Regions from separate parts of the Ornithinibacillus proteolyticus genome, predicted to be linked through region 2. Evidence: riboswitches for the same ligand, from Rfam matches in the RefSeq annotation. Region 2 holds a riboswitch; the other holds the start of a gene.
What was found. Region 2 has a riboswitch for S-adenosylmethionine ahead of AAIB49_RS08555 (cyclase family protein). Riboswitches for the same ligand answer to the same signal wherever they lie in the genome.

Region 1: linked by a shared signal. The riboswitch ahead of metK (methionine adenosyltransferase) and the one ahead of AAIB49_RS08555 (cyclase family protein) in region 2 are both predicted to bind S-adenosylmethionine.

The regions. Positions count from the first base shown of each region.
Region 1 is NZ_JBCPXV010000062.1:4,479-14,129, reverse strand. It holds gene ytkD (RNA deprotection pyrophosphohydrolase) at 1-269, shown strand, start outside; gene AAIB49_RS17955 (DinB family protein) at 388-951, shown strand; gene AAIB49_RS17950 (aminoglycoside phosphotransferase family protein) at 1,114-1,869, shown strand; gene AAIB49_RS17945 (ABC transporter permease) at 2,109-2,915, opposite strand; gene AAIB49_RS17940 (ABC transporter ATP-binding protein) at 2,942-3,718, opposite strand; gene AAIB49_RS17935 (ABC transporter substrate-binding protein) at 3,730-4,713, opposite strand; gene pckA (phosphoenolpyruvate carboxykinase (ATP)) at 5,481-7,067, opposite strand; SAM riboswitch class I at 7,262-7,368, shown strand; gene metK (methionine adenosyltransferase) at 7,490-8,686, shown strand; gene AAIB49_RS17920 (gamma carbonic anhydrase) at 8,730-9,260, opposite strand; gene mnmM (tRNA 5-(aminomethyl)-2-thiouridylate-methyltransferase MnmM) at 9,278-9,651, opposite strand, start outside.
Region 2 is NZ_JBCPXV010000014.1:160-15,063, reverse strand. It holds gene AAIB49_RS08590 (short chain dehydrogenase) at 1-22, shown strand, start outside; gene AAIB49_RS08585 (HAD family hydrolase) at 636-1,445, shown strand; gene serA (phosphoglycerate dehydrogenase) at 1,602-3,191, opposite strand; gene AAIB49_RS08575 (pyridoxal-phosphate-dependent aminotransferase family protein) at 3,188-4,345, opposite strand; gene AAIB49_RS08570 (hypothetical protein) at 4,399-4,569, opposite strand; gene rbsK (ribokinase) at 4,678-5,565, shown strand; gene AAIB49_RS08560 (5-methyltetrahydropteroyltriglutamate--homocysteine S-methyltransferase) at 5,585-6,688, opposite strand; gene AAIB49_RS08555 (cyclase family protein) at 6,753-7,511, opposite strand; SAM riboswitch class I at 7,597-7,698, opposite strand; gene AAIB49_RS08550 (hypothetical protein) at 7,843-11,298, shown strand; gene AAIB49_RS08545 (Cof-type HAD-IIB family hydrolase) at 11,827-12,603, shown strand; gene AAIB49_RS08540 (3'-5' exonuclease) at 12,689-13,306, shown strand; gene sppA (signal peptide peptidase SppA) at 13,462-14,454, shown strand; gene AAIB49_RS08530 (RDD family protein) at 14,467-14,904, shown strand, end outside.

The DNA.
Region 1 (9,651 bases), on a different contig from region 2:
ATCGGGAGGTAATGGAAGAGACTGGTGGAATTATTAAACAACTACAGTATATTGGACAATATCATGTTGCAGGTAAAGCGGAGCATGTGATTAAGAATGTTTATTATGCTGAAGTTGATACCTTGGTAGAGCAAGATACGTATTATGAAACAGAAGGCCCTGTCCTTCTATCAGAAATTCCTAAAAAAGTGAAAACAAATAAGAAATACAGTTTTATTATGAAGGATGACGTTTTAACGTATTGTTTAAAGAGAATTTCTAGGAATTAATTTCTAATGGCCGTACGACACCTCCTGCAGAGGAGGTGTTTTTTGCTTGAAAAGTATGACTATCCGTGCCTGTTTTGGTAGTATATAATAAAAATAACCGAAAAGGTGTGTGTGATTTTTGAACAGTACTTATATAGAAAACTACTTTAATCTAGTAGAAAAGCAAAGAGTGATTTTTTATCAATCGGTCTCCAAGTCTAACTTTGGATTATGGAAGCGTCCGTTACCAGATAAATGGTCGGTTGGAGAAACGTTATATCATGTATATCTAATGGTGAGGTTAGTTAGAAGGTTTTCCACCATTTATCTCCCCCTTGCCAAACCGCTTGCTAGAATACGTAAACATCACCCTTACCAAACTTCAATACATAATATTTATGTAGAATATACTCAGAAGAAAAAAGGTCCTATGAAAGCTCCTTATGTATTAACACCACCAAAAAACCTTAATCAAACATACACACTTCTCGATATTCAACAGTTACTTATAAACGAGACGAATAAATTTAAGAATTTAGTAGCCGAATTAGAGGAACCAGTTGCAGGCCACATTCGCTATCCAGATCCAGTTGCACATTATCCAAACGTTATTCAAAGTGTTCATTTACTGGCAATTCATGAACAACATCACTTTAGTTTAACGGAAGGGTACATACAAGCGAGACAGCAGATCACTAAGTGAAGTCGGGAGTAATGGTGGCAGAAAAATATCCGATGCGAAATCAGGACGTACTATTATGCTGTTCAAAACATGATCTTATTGAATTGGACATAGCTCGGAGTTTGAGTCACAACATGATTAGCTCGACCGTATTGTTTCCTATAAAAGAGAGATATTAGAGGAGTGAGGAAAATCGAACAGCTTACCAAGATTGCAGAAGGTAATACCGCTACGATTTATGTACGCAATAATCAAATAGTTAAAGTCTTTCATGCGTACTTACCGGAAAGTGAAGCGAAATATGAAGCGGCTAAGCAAGAAGTCGCCTATTCTAGTGGCTTACCAGTACCTAAGGTGATAGAAGTTACTTCATTCGAGGGGAGCCCAGCCATTATAATGGAGTATGTACATGGCTCTACATTAGGGGAGCTGATGTTAGCTAATATGCATGATGCTAGAGATTATTTAAATATCGCAGTTGATATACAACGGAAGATTCATTCGGTTAAAACAGACTCCATAGAGCTAATGACGTTAAAATTAACGCGTCAAATTGAAGCTGCTGAGATGTTAAATAAAAAGCAAAAAGCATGTCTTATCGAAAAAATGAATCAAATGTCTTATGAAAATAGATTGTGTCACGGCGATTTACATGTTTTTAATCTTATCCAGACAGGTCATCATATTGCAATTATAGATTGGGTGGATGCTAGTGTTGGTGATGTTCGTGCGGATGTCTACCGTACCTATCTACTGTATTCACAGCATTACCCAGAAATTGCTGAGGAATATTTAAATCTTTATACTGAAAAAAGCGGCATCAACAAGAACGATATATTAGAATGGGCCCCGATTATAGCGGGAGCGAGATTAGCAGAATTTGTACCGACAGAAGATTCGAGTAGGTTATTACAGATAGTTCAAGACTATTGTACGTAAACTATAATAGTCTAGGTAACTCGAGATCCGGTAGAAAGGTTATGTAAATAGATTAGCTCCTGGTTAATCGGACATTTTAACCGAGAAAATATATGTACGCTTATTAGAGATAGCTTCGGTGAGACCTCCTTTAATTAGCGAGGAGTCTCACCAGCCATCGGATGGGAGATGTTTAGTTCAAGTAGGCATTCCTATAAATAAAGAGATCTGAGCCTTATTAGGAGTTACGTTAATTTCTACTATGTCGTATGCTTAATCAACCAACGTTCCATTCTTTCAACGACCTTATACATGATTGCCGCAAAGATAGCAATTAGAATTAATGCTGCCATGACTAAAGTAAAGTCAAAGACTTGGAAGCCATATACAATCAAATAGCCTAATCCCTCTTTGGAAACAAGAAACTCTCCTACGATAACCCCGACCCAGGATAGCCCAACATTTACTTTTAACGTTGAAATCATGACGGGAAGATTTGCTGGAAATACAGCTGATTTAAAGCATTGCCAACGGGTTGCACCGAAGCTTTTTAGTACTTTCTCATAGTTTGGATCAACTTCTCTAAATCCGGTGTAGACAACAATCGTTGTAATAATAACGGAAATGATAGCTCCCATGGCAATAATCGATACATAACCTGGCCCTAAAGCGACAATAATGATGGGCCCTAAGGCGACTTTAGGCATGGCATTTAAAATTACTAAATAAGGATCCATAATTTTTGAAAATCGGGTAGATGACCATAACAATGATGCAAGTATTATACCGAGTACTGTACCAATCATAAAGCCTAGTAACGTTTCAAATAACGTGACATACGTATGTGAAATCATCGAGCCATCTGAAAGTTTTTCGACTAATAGATTGAATACTCTTGTTGGTGAGCTGAATAATAACGGGTCAATCCATCTCATTCTACTAGCAAGCTCCCAAAGGCCAAAAAAACCAATTAAAATAAGAGCTTGCCAAATGAATACAATACGTTTCTCTCGTAGGAGTTTTTGCTTATGCGTTTCAAATAATTGCTGGTCTTCATGATGGGACATGGTAATATCCCCTTTCTGTTGAAGGGTTAAACGGTTTGCGTTTCATTTTTGTTTAACTCCTCCCAAACTTTATCGAATATAGATTGGTACTTAGGGTGTTTACGAACTAAAAATGGCATTTCATTTCGAAGTTCAATTGGTACTTCAAAGGTTTTAGCAATTTTACCTGGATTTGCACTCATAACGATTATGCGATCACTCATCGCTATCGCTTCCCCAATATCGTGGGTTACTAATATGGCTGTCTTATGGTAGGCGTGTAATAGTTTGTAAACAAGGTCTTCTAATTTTAGCTTCGTTTGGAAATCTAGAGCTGAAAAGGGTTCATCTAATAGTAGAATTTTTGGATCCGTAATTAATGTTCTGACGAGTGCAACACGCTGCCTCATTCCACCAGAAAGGGATGAGGGGTATTGATTTTCCACATTATTTAAACCAACCTCGTGTAAAAGCTCGATTGCTTTTTCCTTTACGTATTCATTCGCCCTTCGCTGAATGGTCGGACCGATTAATACGTTATCTAAAATCGTTTTCCAAGGAAATAAATAATCTTGCTGTAACATATAACCAATAGCTAATTCAGATTCATCAATGGCTTTATTATTTAAAAGTACTTTACCAGACGTATGTTTCAATATCCCCGAAACGATAGAAAGAATGGTGGATTTACCACAGCCACTTGGCCCTAGTAAGGAGATAAACTCTCCCTCTTTTACTGAAAAAGAAATATCTTCTAGTGCTTTGGTATAGTCATTCTTTGTGAAATAGTGGTGGGTGACATTTTCTAAGGTTAGAAAGGACATGTTTTCCCTCCTTATTGATTGATGACGTCCTCTGCAATTTCTGTATTTACTAGCTCTTCATAAGAAATTTCGCCATCTGGTAATTCTCCTGCCTCTTCCATGATGTTCGTTAAGTTATTCCATTCTTCCTCATCTAAGATTGGGTCTGTCGCGAACGATCCTTGGCTCTTATAGCGCTCAATCGAGGAAGTTAATATATCTAAATCTACATCTTCAAAATAGGATTGAATGGTCTCAGCAATTTCTGCAGAATCTGTTTCCTGTACCCATTGTTGTGCTTTATATATCGCTCTAGTGAATTTTTCAATGTTTTCTTTGTTATCAACTAAATAACTCTGCTTAGCCATAAAAACAGTGTATGGTACATGACCCGATTCTTCACCAAAGGATGCGATGACATGGCCATTTCCTTCTTTTTCCATTACACTGGCAGTTGGTTCAAATAGCTGTACATATTCATAGTCTCCCGATAGGAACGCACCTGGAATATTCGCAAAATCAATATTTTGATGTAAGCTTAAATCGTTATGTGGATCTATTCCATGCTGCTTTAGTACAAATTCGCCGACCATCTGCGGCATTCCACCTTTACGTTGTCCAAGAAAATTAGAACCCTTTAAATCTTCCCATTTAAAATCAGAATGTGCTTCTTTTGCTACTAAGAATGTCCCATCTGTTTGAGTAAGCTGAGCAAAGTTGACTGCGAAATCATTGGAATCCTGCGCATAAACATAGATAGATGTTTCTGATCCGACTAATGCAACATCAATTCCATCTGATAATAAGCCTGTCATCGTTTTATCTCCACCCCAAAGTGTTTGAAGCTCTACATCTAATCCTTCCTCTTCAAAAAATCCTTTCTCAATTGCTACATATTGAGGTGCATAGAACAGTGAACGGGTAACCTCTCCTAATTTAATAGTAGTATTTTCGCTAGAAACACAAGCAGAAAGGAAAAGAAGTGTAAAACATAATATAACCCCAATAATCTTCATTTTTCTCATTCTTTACGACCCTTTCCATTTCGAAAATTTTTTATGCAAAAAGGAAAGTATATCTTCCCGATTTGTAATAAAGTTTGAATAGTCGTTCTCAAGTGGAGTACTTCAACCACATAGTATGCTTTAAATGAAAAATGTGTGAATGCCTAGTTTTAATATGTCTTGCAGGGGGGACGCGAGAGGAGAGGTTCTCGCGCACGGTCGTCGGAGTAGACTTCGCGCGATTAGGGAGAGCTCGCGAGCGGCAAGAGAAAGTTTCGCGCGAGAAAGAGGAGAAATCGCGCGACCCGGTAGGAAAATCGCGCGGCAGAAGAGGAAAATCGCGCGACAGAAGGAACCTCGCGCGAAAAATAAGAAGTCCCGCGCGAAATGGAGAAAAAGTCGCGCGAAAAAGAAGTCCCCGCGCGACAGAAGTAAGCTTCGCGCGAGAAAGGGGAGAAATCGCGCGACCCGGAGGAAAAATCGCGCGACCCGGAAGAAATATCGCGCGACAATAAGAAGAAATCGCGCGAAAAATAAGAAGTCCCGCGCGAAATGGAGAAAGAGTCGCGCGAAAAAGAAGTCCCCGCGCGTTCTGAGTGAGCAGCTCGCGAATCGAAGAACCTCTCGCCCGGGAGTGGGTGGAATCACCAACATAAGTAGAAAAAACCGACCTCTAAAAGTAAGGTCGGTTTTACGTTAGGCAAATAGGAAAGGTAACATCCTTTCTGCCTGTATAAGAATTAGTATATAAACCCTCTTGGGATGAGGACAAGATAGTGTTATTTAAAATTAGGTCCTGCTGCAGCAATTTCTGGGCTAACATGAGTAAATTTTTTGAAATTATCATGGAACTTCTTAGCTAGATTTCTTGCTGTTTCGTCATATGCTTGTTTGTCTTCCCATGTATTTCTTGGAATAAGTAATTCATCAGGAACACCAGCAACATGAGCAGGGATTTCCAAGCCAAATATTTCATCTTTAATTGTTTCGACGTTATTTAGTTCTCCTTCTAATGCAGCATGAACCATTGCACGAGTGTATGAGAGCTTAATTCGATTTCCTACACCATAAGATCCACCAGTCCATCCAGTATTAATTAGGAATACATTTGTATTATATAAATCAATTTTTTCACCTAGCATCGTTGCATAAGTTGCAGGCGATAATGGAAGGAAAGGTGCTCCAAAGCAAGCTGAAAATGTTGCTTGTGGTTCTGTTACACCACGTTCTGTTCCAGCTAGTTTACTAGTATATCCACTTAAGAAATGATACATTGCTTGTTCTTTTGTTAGTTTACTAATAGGTGGTAGCGTACCAGATGCATCAGCAGTTAGGAATACAATCGTATTCGGATGTCCTGCAATGCTTGGATTTACTATATTATCTATATGTTCTAATGGATAGGCAGCTCTAGTATTTTCTGTTAAGGAAGTATTATCGAAATTAGGGATACGTGTTTCTTCATCTAACACTACATTCTCTAATACAGAACCAAACTTAATGGCGTTGTATATTTGTGGTTCCTTTTCTTCCGATAGGTTGATACACTTTGCATAACAGCCACCTTCTATATTAAATACACCACTAGAACTCCAGGCATGTTCATCATCACCGATTAGCTTCCGGTAAGGATCAGCTGATAATGTTGTTTTTCCAGTTCCAGATAAACCGAAGAATAAAGCAACATCCCCCTCATTACCTACGTTTGCTGAGCAATGCATAGATAAAATGTTTTGCTCTGGTAATAAAAAGTTCATGATAGAGAAGATGGACTTTTTGATTTCACCTGCATACTCTGTTCCACCGATTAAGATAACTTTGTGCTTGAACGACACCATGATAAACGCTTCTGAGTTAGTACCATCAACACTCGGATCAGCCTTAAAGGTTGGAGCAGAAATTACAGTAAATTCTGCTTGATGATTTGCTAATTGCTCCTCTGTTGGACGAATGAATAATTGTTTCGCAAATAAATTATGCCAAGCAAATTCGTTGATTACTTGAATTGGTAATTGATAGTTGTGATCAGCTCCAGCAAATCCATCAAATACAAATACTTCATCTTTTTGCTTTAGGTGCTCCATAACTTTTGCATATAAGGATTCAAATACTTTTTCTTCAATAGGTTGATTTACAGTACCCCAGTCTACTTTACTTTCGGATATGGAATCCTTTACAATGAACTTATCCTCTGGGGAACGGCCAGTATATTTACCAGTAGTAGCGAGTACAGCTCCTGTATTTGATAAGACCCCTTCATTTCGTGAAAGGACTTTTTCAACTAATCTAGCAACAGATAAGTTTTTCTTTGTAGTTTGCTGGGACAGAAGTTCTTCCAATAATGAGGTTTTCATTACTGTATTCATTAAAATTACCTACCTTTATTTATGAGATTCAATACATTTATTTCCTGAAATTAATTATTAGTATAACACATTTAAATTAATAGTCCATACTATTTATTGTTTTTATTGTATTATTTTATTAAAATTACGTGACAGTGTATTATACAGTTGACATAGGACAATAGCTTCAGTTAATCTACAATAGAGCGGATACTCTCTTATTCAGAGTTGGTGGAGGGACAGACCCGATGAAACCCGGCAACCATCACATTTGTGAAAAGGTGCTAACCTGAAGCAAGGAAAATTCCTTGAACAATAAGAGCGAAAGGCTAGTAAACCCTTTCCTCATGTAAGAAGGAAAGGCTTTTTTTATTGATTAAGGATATACTATCTGATAGATATTTGAGTTCCGTAACAAAGAAATAGAGGGAGGATTTAGCCAAATGGCTAAGAATCGTCGATTATTTACTTCTGAGTCAGTAACAGAAGGTCATCCAGATAAAATATGTGACCAAATTTCCGATGCAATTTTAGATGAAATTTTAAAAAAGGACCCGCTAGCTAGGGTTGCGTGTGAAACGACCGTAACAACAGGATTAGTACTAGTTGCTGGAGAGATTACCACATCAACCTATGTTGATATCCCACAGGTTGTTAGACAAACCGTTAAAGATATCGGTTACACTCGTGCGAAATATGGATTTGATGCTGATACTTGTGCAGTTCTAACTGCTATTGATGAGCAATCACCAGATATCGCAAGCGGGGTAAACCAAGCGTTAGAAGCACGTCTTGGAAAAATGACAGAAAGTGAAATTGATGCAATCGGAGCAGGGGACCAAGGATTGATGTTTGGTTTTGCATGTAACGAAACAAAAGAATTAATGCCGTTACCAATTTCTCTAGCGCATCAACTTTCTAAACGGCTAAGTGATGTTAGAAAAGACAATACGCTCGCTTATCTTCGTCCAGATGGAAAAACTCAAGTAACCGTTGAATATGATGAAAAGGATCAACCGGTAAGAGTTGATACGATTGTCATTTCTACACAGCATTCACAAAGCGTTACATTAGAACAGATTGAAAAAGACTTGATCGAGCACGTCATTAAGCCAGTAGTACCTGCAGAATTATTAGATGATGAAACGAAATACTTTATTAACCCGACTGGAAGATTCGTTATTGGAGGTCCACAAGGGGATGCAGGTTTAACTGGTAGAAAAATAATTGTCGATACGTATGGTGGCTATGCACGTCATGGTGGGGGTGCTTTTAGTGGGAAGGATCCTACAAAAGTAGACCGTTCAGCTGCTTATGCCGCTCGTTATGTTGCGAAAAATATTGTAGCTGCTAAATTAGCTGATTCATGTGAAGTTCAGCTTGCATATGCAATCGGTGTTGCAGAACCGGTTTCCATTTCCATTAATACGTTTGGTACCGGAGTAGTAAGCGAAGAGGTATTAGTTAATGCTGTTCGCAATATATTTGATTTACGTCCGGCTGGAATTATCCGCATGCTAGATCTACAAAGACCTATCTATAAGCAAACTGCAGCATATGGTCATTTCGGTAGAACAGATGTAGAATTTCCTTGGGAAAAAACCGATAAAGTAGACGCGTTATTAGCACAAGTTAAATAATGTATGTAAAAGGCTTAGAACCCAGTGTTCTAAGCCTTTGCTATTAGGAAAAATCAAGCCCTAAATCAGTATGATACTTATAATAATGTCCTTTTTCAACATAGGATTTGCGAACTCGTTCCATCTCTTGATAATCCGTGTCCGTTAGTTCGCGAACTACTTTAGCAGGGCGTCCCATAACTAATGTATGAGGTGGAATTTTTTTGCCAGGTGGAACTAGACTTCCCGCACCAACAAAAGCATGTTCCCCAATTTCTGCCCCGTCTAAGATAATCGATCCCATACCGATTAAAGCATTTTTTCGTATTATGGATGAATGAAGGGTAACTTGGTGACCTACAGTAACATCATCTTCAATGATAAGAGGATTATTAGGACTTTGATGTAGCATAGATAAATCTTGAATACTAACTCGTTTACCTATTCTAGTTGGAGCAACGTCTCCTCGGATAACAGTTTTAAACCAAATACTAGTTTCTTCTTCAATTGTTACATCTCCAATTACTACTGCGTCCTTTGCAATAAAAACGGTCGGATGAATCTTAGGTGCGATGTTTTGATAATGATGAATCACTAAAAACCCCTCCTTGACTATTTTTTTTGTATTGCTATGATAAATGGCGGATTATTCTTTTGATTAATAAATCCATATTGCAGTACACTATATTTTTTTTGATCCAGGGAAATGACATGCTTTAGAATCGTGTTTTTTTCTTCTTGCCCGCCTTCATGTCCATAGTATACGACTAAAATAATTCGACCATTTTTCTTAAGGTATTTTAAAATGGTATCAATAGCTTTTACGGTGGACTCCCCTTTTGTAATGATAGACTTATCACTTTTCGGTAAGTAGCCTAAGTTAAAGATAGCACCACCTATTTCAATGTCATGAAATAAGTAATCACCAATATTCTCATGACTGTCTAATACAAGTGATACGTTGGCACAGTTGTGCTCCATTAATA
Region 2 (14,904 bases):
AAATTACGAGATTTATCAATAAAAGATAACGTCAAGACAAGAAAGCCTGTCTTGGCGTTTTTTAGTAGACGGATCAGTACACGAAGCAGCCAAAAAGGTAACAGAGAGAGTCCCTCAGTGACCGAAATGTGGAGGAAGCAGTGAAAAAGGTAACAGAGAGCATCTCTCAGTGACCTAAATATGGAAGAAACAGCCAAAAAGGTAACTGAGAGCCTACCTCAGTGACCTAAATGCGAAGGAAGCCCTGAAAAAGGTAACAGAGGGATCCGCTCAGTGACCTAAATGGGTAAGAAGCAGCAAAAAAAGGTAATAGAGGGATCCGCTCAGTGACCTAAATGCGGAGGAAGCAGTGAAAAAGGTAACAGAGAGCGCTCCTCGGTGACCTAAATGCGGAAGGAGCAGCCAAAAAGGTAACAGAGGGATCCGCTCAGTGCCCTAAATGCGGAAGAAACAGTTAAAAAGGTAACAGAGAAGGCGGATCAGTTCCCTTAATTGAAAGAAACAGTGTAAGAAGGTAACCGACGCCACGCCTCAATGCCCTTATTAACAAAGGATGAGGAAAAAAGGTAACAGATCCCATAATCCCTCGTTCTTCCCATTATGTTAAACTTAAAAGAAAAGGAGTAGGTGTGCCAGTGGTAAAAGCGATTATTTTCGATTTGGATGATACGTTATTAGATGATAAAAGAAGTATTCAGGAAGCGATGCGGGCAACATGTGAACAAGCTGCCGAGAAATACGACATCAATCCGGAAGCATTGGAAGCGAAAGTACGTGACATTGCACGGGAGCGTTACAAGGCATATGAGACATATGCCTTCGCGAAAAAAATAGGAATTAATCCGTTTGAGGGGCTTTGGGGAACATTTGATGATCCCTTTGAAGAGTTTCAAACTTTACATCATATCGCACCCGAATACCAGTTTCAAGTGTGGACAAAGGCTTTACAGTCTATTGGTATAAAGGATGAGGAGTTCGCAAGGGAATTAGCAAAGGCCTTCCCAGAGCACCGGAAGAATGTGCCCTTTGTTTATGCGGATACCTATGCGGTCTTGGAAGCGTTAAAAGCTAATTACGAGTTGTACATGCTAACAAACGGTGCACCTTCTCTACAACGAACTAAGCTTGCGTTATCACCACAATTAGAGCAATACGTTACTCGTGTGTTTATCTCAGGAGACTTCGGTATTGGCAAGCCAGATCCGTCCATCTTTACATATGTACTAGAAAGTATTGGAATAACAAGTGATGATGCCATCATGGTTGGGGATAATTTGAACACGGATATACTAGGGGCAAATCGAGTAGGAATGAGGAATGTATGGATTAACCGGAACGGACTGGAGGCGACAGATATTCTACCAACCTATGAGATTAAGAATCTTACAGAGCTTATTCCACTTATGGACAGCATATCCAAAGGAAAAGCTCGTGCCGATGTATGATGAGGCAAGCATGCTGCTAGATCTAAAATATTGCTCGGAATCTAGCAGAAATTAAACATGGGTGAGCCTATGTAGTGGAAAAAGGAGGCTCACCCAGTTATCTATACACTATTTTGTCTTTTTACATCATTTTGTCTAAACCAAGCTTACATATCGTTATAAATCGATTATTCTAACTTGGTGAATCTCCCGAAGCTGCAGGAGCTCTTGCAACACCTGATCATGGACATGTTTATCCACTGTTAGCATCATGATCGCATCCCCGCCTATATTAGACCGATCCACCTGCATAGTAGCGATATTGACCTCATGCTTGGCTAATAGGCTACCCATCTTTCCAATGACACCAGGCTGGTCCGTATGGTAGATAACAATGATATGACCTAAAGGGGTGATATCGACACGGTAATGATCGACTTTAACAATACGCGGACCTAACCCACTAAGTACAGTTCCAGCGACACTGCGAGTTCCGTTTTTAGTTTTCATCTTTACCGTAATCAAGTTGGAAAATCCTTTTTTCGTATAGGTTTTACTTTCGTGAATTTCAATGCCTCTTTTCTTCGCGAGATAAAGGGCGTTAACTTCATTAACATGGGTTCCAAGATGGCGCTTCAGCATACCTTTTACGACTTTCCTGCTTAGTGGGGAGAGGTCATGCTTTATAAGGTCTCCGGTATAGGTAATAGTTATTTCCTCGACTACTTCATCGGTCAAATAAATAAGAAATTCTCCAAGCTTTTCACAGATTGGAAAATACGGTTCCACCTTTCGCAGTAGCTCATTGTCAAGGGATGGCATGTTGACAGGATTTCTGACAGGGTCGCCATTAAAGTACCGTAAGATATCTTGACTAACATCGATGGCGACATTTTCTTGTGCTTCGATTGTACTTGCTCCAAGATGTGGTGTAGCAATAACCTCATTTAGCTCCAGTAATTTATGGTTCAAGAAGGGCTCTTCCTCCAGCACGTCTAAGGCAGCACCTGCTACTTTTTTGGAAACTATCGCATCATATAATGCGTCCTCATCAATAATCCCACCACGGGCACAATTAATAATTTGCACGCCAGGTTTCATTTTGTGAAAGGCTTCCTTATTTAGTAGATGCCTAGTCTCTTTTAATAATGGGGTATGAACAGTAATGAAATCCGCAATTCGTAGGACATCATCGAGGCTGCCATACTCAATCCCCATTTTCTCTGCTTTTTCTTTCGTTAGAAAAGGGTCATATGCGATAACATTCATTCGTTGTCCTCTTGCACGGTAAGCAACTTCTGCTCCAATGCGTCCTAGTCCAATAATGCCAAGTGTTTTATTTTTAAGCTCGACGCCAATATAGGATTTACGATCCCACTTTTGCTGTTTTAAAGCAAGGTAGGCTTGGGGGATCTTTCGTGCTAGTGCCATTAACATAGCCATCGTATGCTCAGCAGCCGAATTCGTATTGCCATTTGGTGCATTGACAACTATAATGCCATGTTCAGTGGCGGCTTCCATCGCAATATTATCCACACCGACACCTGCACGACCGATAATTTTGAGATTGCTAGCACGCTCCATTAACTCCCTCGTTACTTGGGTTTGGCTTCGAACGATAAGGGCATCAAATGCGCCGATGTTTTCTAGCAGCTGTTCTGTATTCCAGTTTGGATTCATCACCATATGAATATGGGAAGCTTCTTGGAGTGGTCTTATGCCATCTTCACTTAAAGGATCAGAGATTAATAGATTATATTTCTTCATGGGCTTCCTCCTCTTAAGTATACAAGTTGAGCGGCATTGACTCCAATTCCGACATTGTATAGGATACCAAGCTTAGCCAATCCTAATTCGATACAGCTAATCGTCTGTAAAATATCTGCTGGTGTACAGTAGCCCATATGGCCAATGCGAAAAATCTTCCCTTTTAACTGCTGTTGTCCACCTGCAAGCACAAGGCCGAACTCCTTTTTGACCAATTGTCTTACGTTATCTGGGTGAAAGTTAAATGGCTGAATTGCTGTTACGGTTGGGGAAGCATCTGTATCATTAGTCAACAATGGAATTCCGTGCGCTTCAAAAGCAGCTCGAGTCATCTGTTTCATGAGCTGATGTCTTTTCCAAACATTAGCAAGACCTTCTGATTCAAGTAATTGAAGTGATTGTTCTAGACCATATAATAAGGAAATCGCGGGTGTGAATGGTGTGGAGTCAAGTTGCTGGTTATCTCGGTATTTTCTAAGGTCTAGATAAAAGCGTGGGTGCTGATTATGTTCGATCTTGTTCCAAGCATTCTTACTGGCTGCTATGAATACGAGTCCTGGTGGGAGCATCAATGCTTTTTGGGAGCCTGTTACACATACATCGATTTGCCATTCGTCCATGTTCATTTCCACTCCGCCAATACTAGATACACCGTCTACAATGAATAGGGCATCTGTGACTTCCTTTATAGAAGCAGCGAGTTCTTGGATAGGATTTAAAACACCTGTAGACGTTTCACAGTGAGTGGCAAAAACAGCTTTAATAAACGGGTGGTGCAGTAGATAGTCTTGAATCTCTTCAGGGTGAAGCGCCACTCCCCAAGGGTAATCCAACCTATGTACGTGCAGGTTATAAGCTTCACAAATTTTGACAAAGCGGTCACCGAAAGCCCCAGTAACCACGACAAGGACTTCATCACCAGGAGTTACGGTATTAACGACTGCAGCTTCCATACCTGATGTACCAGAACCAGCAACGATAGCTACGTCTTCCTTAGTACCAAATAACTTCCTTAATTTCGGCTTGATATGCTTCAGTAAATCTTTTGTCTCTTGGTCACGATGGCCGATCATCGGTTTTGTCATAGCTCGTTGAACACTTGGTGGGATTGGGGTTGGACCGGGGATGCGCATTAGTTGATAATCGTTTAACATAAACTACTCCTTTCGTATGCTTTCCTATTTGCTAAAAAAACATCAGGATGAACCTAATGCTTTCTTCTAAAACGTCGGCGGATTCTTGCTGTTACGTTCTCTTCTGGGTTATCATTTAATTGTTCCTTCGGTTGTTTAGTAAAGGCAAGGCGATTAGAAAGAAAATATAAGCCCTCTTCAAGTACAATTAATAGCACGATAATCAAAATAATCCAAAACCACATAGAGGCGCCTCCTGAAAAAATATCTAATTCATTTTCTTACATTTTACCAAAGTTCTAGAAAATATTTTATAGTTTTTTATTTATTTCAACAAATCAAGGGGGATTACCATGAATAAATCAACAATCGTTACAGTAGTGGGAAGCATTAATATGGATCTAACGGTTACCACTGATCGAGTACCAGAAAAGGGAGAAACCGTAATGGGGAAAAACTTTGCCACCTACCCTGGTGGTAAGGGAGCCAATCAGGCAGTCGCAGCTGCAAGACTAGGCGCTACCGTGCAATTAATTGGAGCGGTGGGAGATGACACCTTTGGAAAAAGCTTACGAGAGAATCTGCAGAGAGAAGGAATTGATACAACAGGTGTTGAGATAAAAGAAGGAATTGCTACCGGTACAGCAACAATTATATTAGCAGAGCAAGATAATCGGATTATCGTGGCACCAGGAGCAAATTCACATGTAACCAAAGATATGGTAGCGAAATATGAGGAACAAATTAAGAATAGTGATGTGGTACTGCTACAGTTAGAAATTCCAATAGAAACCATTTTTTATGTTACAAGCTTAGCACACCGATTCGAAGTTCCGGTTATTGTCAATCCAGCTCCTTATCAACAGCTGCCGGAAGAAGTATATCAAGCGGCTACTTTTATTACACCGAATGAAGGGGAAGCAAAGGAGATGTTCTCCGAGATTTCACCTGAAGGACTTCAGGACAAGCTCATCATCACGAAAGGTTCAGAGGGAACGCTATATGTTGATCAGAAGGAAGAAATACTAGTGCCGGCCTATTCGGTTTCCGTACAGGATACAACTGGAGCAGGGGATACCTTTAATGGTGCACTTGCCGTTCTAATCGGCGGGGGAGCAACCCGAGAAGCAGCTATCCAATTTGCCAATGCGGCTGCCGGATTATCCGTTACAAAAATAGGAGCACAAGCTGGTATGCCGACAAGTGAGCAAGTATTGGAGTTTATGCAGAAGAATAAATAGGGGGGAGAGTCCCCCTATTTTATCCCCATACCTCTTTCGTAATATCCACAATAAACTTCAATTTCGCCCATTGCTGTTCTTCCGTTAACTTATTTCCATGATGAGTAGAAGAAAAGCCACACTGTGGACTTAATGCAAGCTGATCCAGCGGCACATAGCGACTGGCTTCTTGAATACGACGCTTAATTTCTTCTTTATCTTCCAATTCACCAAACTTTGAAGTAACAAGACCTAATACAACACATGCGCCACCTTTAGGGATGTAATTTAATGGCTTGAAATCACCAGACCGCTCGTCATCATACTCTAGGAAAAATCCATTCACCTTTTCTTTTGCAAATAATGTTGGTGCAATCTGTGCATAGCTACCTTCAAATGCCCATCTAGATTCATAGTTTCCCCGACAGAGATGGGTGGTAACATATAAATCATCTGGTTTATCCTCTAATACACTGTTGACGACATGAAGGGATAGCTCAATTAATTCCTCACGGGAGAGTTCAGGCTCATATGCTACTAGACTATCTGCATTCAGACCAGTAATATAAACATCGTCTAATTGTATATATCGGACACCGATATCGTAAAAGGCCTTTAACGCATCCCGGTAGGCTTGGATAACATCCTTCGCATATTCCTCGACAGTAGGATAAACCGCCGTGTTTCGAATACCACGATGGAATAATTGGTTAGGACTAGGAATGGTTTGCTTGGCAACGGCACGTCCAGCTACTATTTCATTAAATAATTTAAAGTCTTCAAGGAATGGATGATCCTCATTAAAGGAGATCTTGCCGATATTGCGAACATCATATGGTTCTGTTTCCACGCCTTGAAACTTAATGCCTCTTTCCGGCACATAGCCTTCAAATCCATTTAGATTTTCAAGAAAATCAATATGCCACCATGAGCGACGAAATTCTCCATCGGTCACTAGCTCCAGCCCGACTTCAATTTGTTTATCCACGATACGCTGTAGTTCCTTATTCTCTACTTCTCTTAGTTCTGCTTTGGAAATATTGCCATTCTTATAGTCTTCTCTTGCTTTTAATAGATTTTCCGGGCGTAGTAAGCTCCCTACATGGTCAGCTCGAAATGGCGCTTGAAATGTTTTCGTAGTCATGTTAATTCCTTCTTTCTTTTTGATTATAGTGGGATTTGCTTCTAGTTTTATTACTTTAAATTTTCTATGGTAATAACGCAAAAGATCGTACGGGGAATCCGGATGCTCCTTTTGCTTTTGGAACGATGTTAAAGATAACGGCGCCCTTAGCAGGTACCTTATCTAGATTAGTAAGCAGCTCTATTTGGTAAGTATCCTGGTCCAGCACATAATATTCGCCTACTAGTGCTCCATTTTTTCGGTAATCGACCGCAGAATCTGTATCAAACGTTTCATGGCCGATAGCTTTGATTTGACGTTCTTCAAATAGGAATTTCAGGGCATTTAGTCCCCAACCTGGTGCATGGGCATTGCCATCTTCATCTTTATTTTCGAATAAAGCGTGATCAGGCCAACGTTTACTCCAATCGGTTCTCAGCGCGACAAAGCTTCCTGCTTCAATTAGACCATGCTCTGCTTCAAAAGCTAGAATGTCGCTTGTAGATAGCGTAAAGTCGTTATCCGTAGCTGCTTCCTTTGATTTATCAATGACTACAAGAGGTAACACAAGCTCTTTTAAGTCTAAATCCGCTAGATATCTTCTATCCCGTACAAAATGGATTGGTGCATCCAGGTGTGTACCATATTGCCCGGGGAAGGTAAAGCTTTGCGCAAAGAAACCATCATCATGGGTAAATAAGGTTTTAAATTCCGCTGCTTCAAATGCAGAAAAGTGTGGTGAATCGGGACCAAAGGCATGCGTTAGGTCCACCCACTCTTTTTCCTTTAATTGTTCCATTGCTTTTAATACGTCATTCGTGTTGTTCCGGATTTCGTTTGTCATTTCCTCACCTCATTTATTTAGTAAACAATCAAAAAACCTCTTCTCATAAATAAGAAGAGGCTAAACAAATTTAGGTTAGGTGCTCTTCTTATCTTCTAGCAAATGCTACTGGAATTGGCACAGTACTCAAAATGAGTCCGCTGCCGAGGCTTCAAAGGGCCAGTCCCTCCACCTCTCTGGATAAGAATCGGTCATTTAATTGTTACTATTCACTCTACATCGCTCCAAAGAGTATGTCAAGCTATAATTTTCTATATATTAAAAAATTATAATGATTCCATTAGTCGTTATTGGTATGATGAGTATATCGAAACCAAAAGGTGGGTGTTCTATGACACAACTTAGTCCGGATGAAAAGAGAGAAATCGTTCGCGAGGAACTTCATCAATTAGTGAAGGCGCGATACATCAATATGAATGTCGCAGCCAAAATTGTCCAGGCACATACAAAATATTATCAAACTATATCACGAGTGAACCAAATCAGGCAGGAAACGGTAAAGCAGGGACAGCCAAAGAAAGAACCAACAGTCACCATCACCCCTCAACCTACAAGCTTAGCGCCGAAAAACGAAGCCGTTCAATCGAAGCCGATTACGAAAGAGAAGAAGACGTTATCAGAAAAACAGGTGAGGGATCGGAATATTACCTGGGGCTTGAATCTCGGTGTAATCCTATTACTTTTAGGGGGATTAGTTCTTGCGACGAGTACATGGGATACACTTGGTGCTTGGGCGAAAACAGGACTAATCTCAACGGTTGCTATTTTGTTTTATGGATTGGCAGGCTTAACTAGCAGAATTCTCCAAATAACGAAAACAGCATTTGCATTTCTTGTGTTAGGTAGCTTGTTTTTACCAATTATCGTTGTATCTGTCGGCTATTTTGAGCTATTTGGAAGTTATTTCTCCTTTTCTGGAGAGGGGAAATTTTTATTGGGGGCAATCGGAACTTTATTCATTCTCCCTATATATACTTACTTTGCTTTTACGCAATCATCCCGTCTTTTTGTCTGGTTTTCGTATATAGCAATTAGTGTGTTCGTCGGTCTTTTGCTAGCAGCGTTATACGTACCGGTAGATGTTTTTTATCTAGGGATCATGGTATACAATGCTGCTTTAATCATCGGTTATCGGTTGCTAAAGGAGAAGAAGCGATTAAAGCCTTTTATTACGGAATTCATTCCATTTATACAAGCAAATCTCATCCTATCTACCTTATTCATGCTCATGTTCTATGATCAAGCATGGATGTATAGCTTTAATTTATTAGTAACTGCAGTTATCTACTTTTCGATGATATTTGTTACCAAGCACCAATCCTATCATTTCGTGTTTACAGCTATGGTCGTTTATGGTGGCTACCAGCTAGTGGAAAACTCAATATTGGCAGGTGTTGGCGAGATAGCTTATGCATTGTTAGGGGTATTTTTCATCGTTTTACCAAAGCTGATGAAGGATGCAGGATCTTTACAGAAAATATTTCAAGTTACGAGTGCGGTCGTCTCAGTTCTAGCATTTATATATATTACCTTTGAAGGGCTAATGATAAGAGCAGGCGAGGGCTCACTTGTTTTATTTCTTGCCTATGTTATTATGGCACTTCATTTTGCTTACCTTGCTTCACTTGTTACGAATAAGCTATTCCATTATTTAAGTCCTATTTTCTTAGTAAGTGCTTTGTATCAGCTTACTTTACTAGGTCAAGAGTGGATTGGTTATGAATCTATTATTCTTCCTGGATTTATATTGGCCTATCTTTTTTATATGCTAGGTGGTTGTCTCATAAACATATCACTTTGGCAGCCAATGAAGAATAGTACGCGTGATGTGAGTAGTATTGCGATGATTTTTTGTTTATTCGCAAGCTTTGTTATGTTCGAAAGCCTTGAGCTAAGTATTATGCTATTCTTCCTTGCTGGATTGGCGATTGTCATGAATACGTATGAAACACGTACGCATTTGCTACAGATGGCACCATGGTTGCATGGGGTAGCATTAGGATTAGCCGTTACCGTTTTATATAGTCATGTTGCACGACAAGATGCACCATACCTTGAGGATGCTTTTCTAACTATGGGAATCGTACTCGGTAGTATAGTCGTTTTAGCCGGTAGCTATAGTTGGAAAACGATGAATCAGAAGAAGTTCGCAGAGAGTAGTTTTTATCTTGCCCAATTGTTCTATGGAATTGGTATGCTAGGGAGCTTAACACTGGAGCCAGTGACTAGTGCGTTGATTACATTGGGTGGAATAGCAATGGCTTATTTGCTATACCGGAAAACAAGCTGGACTGCTATTCCCTATGTCCTTGCCAGCTTTTCTCTATTTTTCTATTTCCATCTTCTGCATATTATTCATGAGAGGATAGCCACAATTCCAGAAGTGTTCGAATGGTTCGAATGGATATTAGGAACGATATTGCTACTAGGTGTTGGATTCGTTAGCGGTAAAAAGGATTTCCTAATGCAACGAGCTTTTCACTGGGTGGGGCAAATTTACTTGCCATTAGCGTTAATTCTTACGAGCATTATTAATGGAGCAGATGCATTATGGGCATTTCTACTAGCAACGGCTATCTATGGGATTACCGTTACATTGGTTAAGAAGGAATGGCAACGGAAAACATTTTTCTATGCAGGCTGGACGACATTCTGGATTTCCCTTCCATTAGCCCTTTCCAAATGGGACTGGAATCTTGACTATATTTACACGTATTTCATCGTTAGTCTGTTGTTGTTTGTAGGTTGGATGATTGGAGATAGCGAATGGAAAAAACGAATTGCCTATTATTTTATTCCGTTCTCTAGTATCGGTATCTTCGGCTTTGTGATGAGCTATTCCCATGATGCTATCTCGTTTGGAATAACCCTCTTATTTGGAGCACTTGTCATGTACGTGTTACACCGTATGAAATGGGATATATTAACCATTCTCCCATTATTATTGCTATACGTAGGGACGATAAATTTCGGAAATACACCCGAGATGCTAGCATATAAGCCATACATTTATGCTTCATTTGCTGTGGTGGGATTAATAGTCGGCCGGATAATCTATCCAACGCTTTATCAATTAGAGACAAAACAATTTAAACTAGATTGGTATACGTTCATAGGATTTCTTGCATGCCTTAATGTATATCAGTTCAGCATTTTCACGGATCAGTTAGCTTTCAAGCTTCTTCCAGGTGTCTTAATCGTCACTGGATTACTACTTAATCGAAACCGTGTGGCAGACATTTCTGCAACATGGATCACATTTGCTGCTTTTGTCTTTGCACTACAACCATATTATGCACTGCTAGGTCACATAGAAATCGCGCCATTATTCGAAAGAGAATGCTATGTACTACCTTGGATCTTAGTCGTTATTGTTCTAAGAAAATCCGTCCTGAAGGAAAAGAAAGAAGTAGCGAACTATATTCAGTGGGCCGTACTAGTCATCGTAGCACTTTTACTAGTACAGGACGGCTTAGCGAGCAACACAATATATGATGCCTTAATCATCGGGGCACTATCCTTGGCATCACTCATTGCAGGTATGATCTATCAAATAAAGTCCTTTTTCTTTGTAGGCGCAGGCGTACTCTTATTCAACGTGCTAATGCAAACAAGACCATACTGGGGTAACCTACCATGGTGGGGTTATCTATTAATCGCTGGATCAATTTTAATAACGATAGCTAGCTACAATGAATGGCAAAAGCAGAAATCATCAGAAGGAAAAAAGACACTCGTAACAAAATTTAAAAAGCATGTGATCGAGCGGATGAAGAAGTGGGATTAATTTGTTTTAGAGGTGAATGAGGGAGTGTTGGTTGTTGGGGAGTGGGTGCGGAGTTCGCGCGGGAATGTTTGGAAGTCGCGCGAGGAAGGTGAGAAATCGCGCGGGAATTCCGGAGTTCGCGCGGGAATCCCTGAAATTCGCGCGGGGAAGTCGAGAAATCGCGCGAGAACCCAGAGGTCGCGCGAAAAACCCAAGAGGTCGCGCGAAAATCCCAAGAGGTCGCGCGAAAAACCCAAGAAGTCGCGCGAAAATCCCGAGAGGTCGCGCGGAAACCCAGAATCGCGCGGGAATCCCCGAAATTCGCGCGAGAATGCCAAGAAATCGCGTGGGAATCCCAAAAAATCGCGCGAGAACCCAGAAGCCGCGCACAAAACTCCAAGAAGTCGCGCAAAAGCCCCCGGAAACCGCGCCCCCCCCCCACACAAAATTACCAAACCCACAAGCTTCTCTATATTTGTTGACTTGTAAAGCCTTTCAATGGTTAGAATGAAAGTAGAATAAAATTCACTTAAAAGGAGATCTATCACCATGTCCCAACAAAGTATTGTATTTTTTGATATAGACGGTACATTATTAGATCACGAGAAGAAATTACCACGTTCGACGAAGGAAGCAATTCAGGAGTTACAAAGAAAAGGGCATATTGTCGCCATTGCAACAGGGCGTGGACCATTTATGTTTAAAAATCTATTGAAAGAATTAGGGATCAACACGTATGTTAGCTATAACGGGCAATATGTCGTAGTTGAAGAAGAGGAAGTCTACACGAACTCTTTACAGATGCCCACATTAAAGAACCTGACCGATCAAGCTTTAGCTAATGGGCATCCAGTTCTCTTTATGGATCCTGACGGTATGAATGCTAATGTATCAGAACATCCACATATAACGGAAAGTATTAGTGAATTAAAAATTGGCTTGCCTAGCTATAATCCACATTACTATGAGGATAATGCTATTTTCCAGTCGCTTTTATTTTGTGTGGAAGAGGAAGAGCAGCAGTACATAGATGCATTCCCAGAGTTTGACTTTGTCCGCTGGCATCGCTTAAGTACCGATATATTGCCGAAAGGTGGATCGAAAGCATATGGAATTGAAAAAGTAATGGAGAAATTACATATTCCTGAGGAAAACAGATATGCATTTGGTGATGGGTTAAATGATGTAGAAATGCTTACCAAAATTCCTAATAGTGTCGCGATGGGAAATGGAGTGGAAGAAGCCAAGAACGCTGCTAAATTTGTGACCAAGTCTGTTGATGAAGATGGAATTCTACATGGGTTGAAAATGGTAGGATTGTTATAAGGGATAGTGCTTATCATTTTATATTACAGTAAGATGCTTGCCATGTTATGATAGGTGTAACGTTATAAATAAAGGAATGTCTAATATGAATTTTGTTTCGATCGATTTTGAGACAGCGAATGAAAAGCGTCATAGTCCTTGTGCCGTCGGGATTGTGATTGCCGATGAGAAGGAAATACTAGATGAATATTATAGTTTAATCAATCCGGAAACTTATTTTAATCCATTTAATGTACGTGTACACGGTATTGTAGAAGAAGATGTATTGGATGCTAGGACGTTCTCTGAGATTTGGCCAACATTAGAAACCTACTTATCAGGTAATCTGGTTGTCGCGCATAATGCAAGCTTTGATATGAGTGTCATTCGTCAATCATTGGATAGAGGCAGCATGACATATCCGGAATTAGATTATCTTTGTACAGCCAACATTGCCAAGCACGTCTGGCCAGAGCTAGAAAATCATAAGTTAAACACACTGGCAGCTCATCATGGCTTCGCTTTAAATCACCATAATGCATTAGAGGATGCACGTGTTGCGGCAAAGGTAATGCAAAAAGCAATGGAATCCGTAGAATCCGATTCGATTGATGCCTTTTTGAAGCAATGTCAGATTACAAAGGGTAGAATTTTTGAGCGAGGATATTACCCACCGAAAGTGAAACGGACACAAAAGAAAAAACCTACTACCTTATATTTTTAGATCAACTACTAGGGGAGATACAGCTAAACAGTCGCTGTATCTTCTTTTTATTAAGTGAAATTTTAACCTTATTCATTGCACAATAATTAGATATCCAAACTCAAATAGTGTATTCTTTTGTTAAACATAATTTGGTAATAACAGGAGGTTTTTTCATGAATAAGAAACGCTGGTTTGCGCTACTTGTGGCAGTAGTATTATTTATCCTTTCCACAGGGTTTCAGCTCGTAACAAGTGTTGCAAGTACAAATTTTGAACAGTTGTTTGCTTTTCCAGAAAGTAAATTTAAAGAAGAGGTAGTGGAAACAGGAACAAATGGAAAAATTGTAGTATTACAGCTGGATGGTGTGATTCAAGATACAACACCAAGTACGCTTTTAAATACTACATCCTATAACCATCGAAAATTTTTAGAGATGATTGAAGAGGCTGGCAGTGACCCAAGTGTCGATGGTATCATTCTTCGAGTCAATACACCTGGTGGTGGAGTCGTAGAGAGCGCGGAAATACATGATAAAATCGTAGAGGTCCAAGAAGAAACGGAAAAGCCTGTATATGTATCAATGGGTAATACGGCTGCATCTGGTGGCTATTACATTTCAGCCCCTGCAGATAAAATCTTTGCTCATCCAGCGACTTTGACTGGTTCAATTGGTGTCATTATGCAAGGCTATGATCTGTCTGGATTAACAGATAAACTTGGCATTGAATTTAATACTATTAAAAGTGGTGAGTACAAGGATATCATGTCTACTTTCCGTGAAATGACGGATGATGAAAGAGAACTATTGCAGGCAATGATTGATGATATGTATGCCGACTTTGTTCAGGTGATTGTGGATGGTAGGGATATGTCAGAAAATCAAGTTCGGGAGCTTGGTGATGGTCGGGTATACACTGGTAGCCAGGCAAAAGAAAATGGATTAGTTGATGAGCTTGGAACATTAGAGGATACAATTGAAATCATGAAGGAAGATCTAGGGCTAACGAATGCAAAAGTGGTTCGATATAATAATGCTGTTGGTTTTGAGCAATTTTTAGGAATGTCTGTTCAAAGCTTATTTGGTAAAGATCAGGAATTGGTTAATATGCTACAGATAGTCCAAGAATCAAATACACCAAGAGCAATGTACCTATACTCAAATTAAGGAGGGCCAACGATGAGCGAAGCAAGTTTAAGTTATCAACATGCTGCATCCAGTTCGGAGCAACGTTTTGCCGGCTTTTGGATGCGATTTTGGGCATATGTCTTAGATATAGTGGTTATCTCCAGTTTGAATGGTATTTTGCTGTCTCCCTTTAAATTTGTGAATGATGGAATTGCCATTAGCATTGGATTATGGACTGTAACAGGGGTAATCGCGTCAATTGTCTACTTTGCCTATTTTCTTTTCATGACGAAATTTTTTGGGCAAACATTAGGAAAGATGATCTTAGGAATTAGAGTAATTCGTGAGGATGAACAATCTCTCAAATGGAGCGACGTCTTTTTCAGGGAGGTCATTGGACGATTTATTTATCGTGTGTTTTCCATCCTAATGGTTCTCTATATTATTGTTGGGTTTACCGAAGAGAAACAAGGATTACATGATATGATT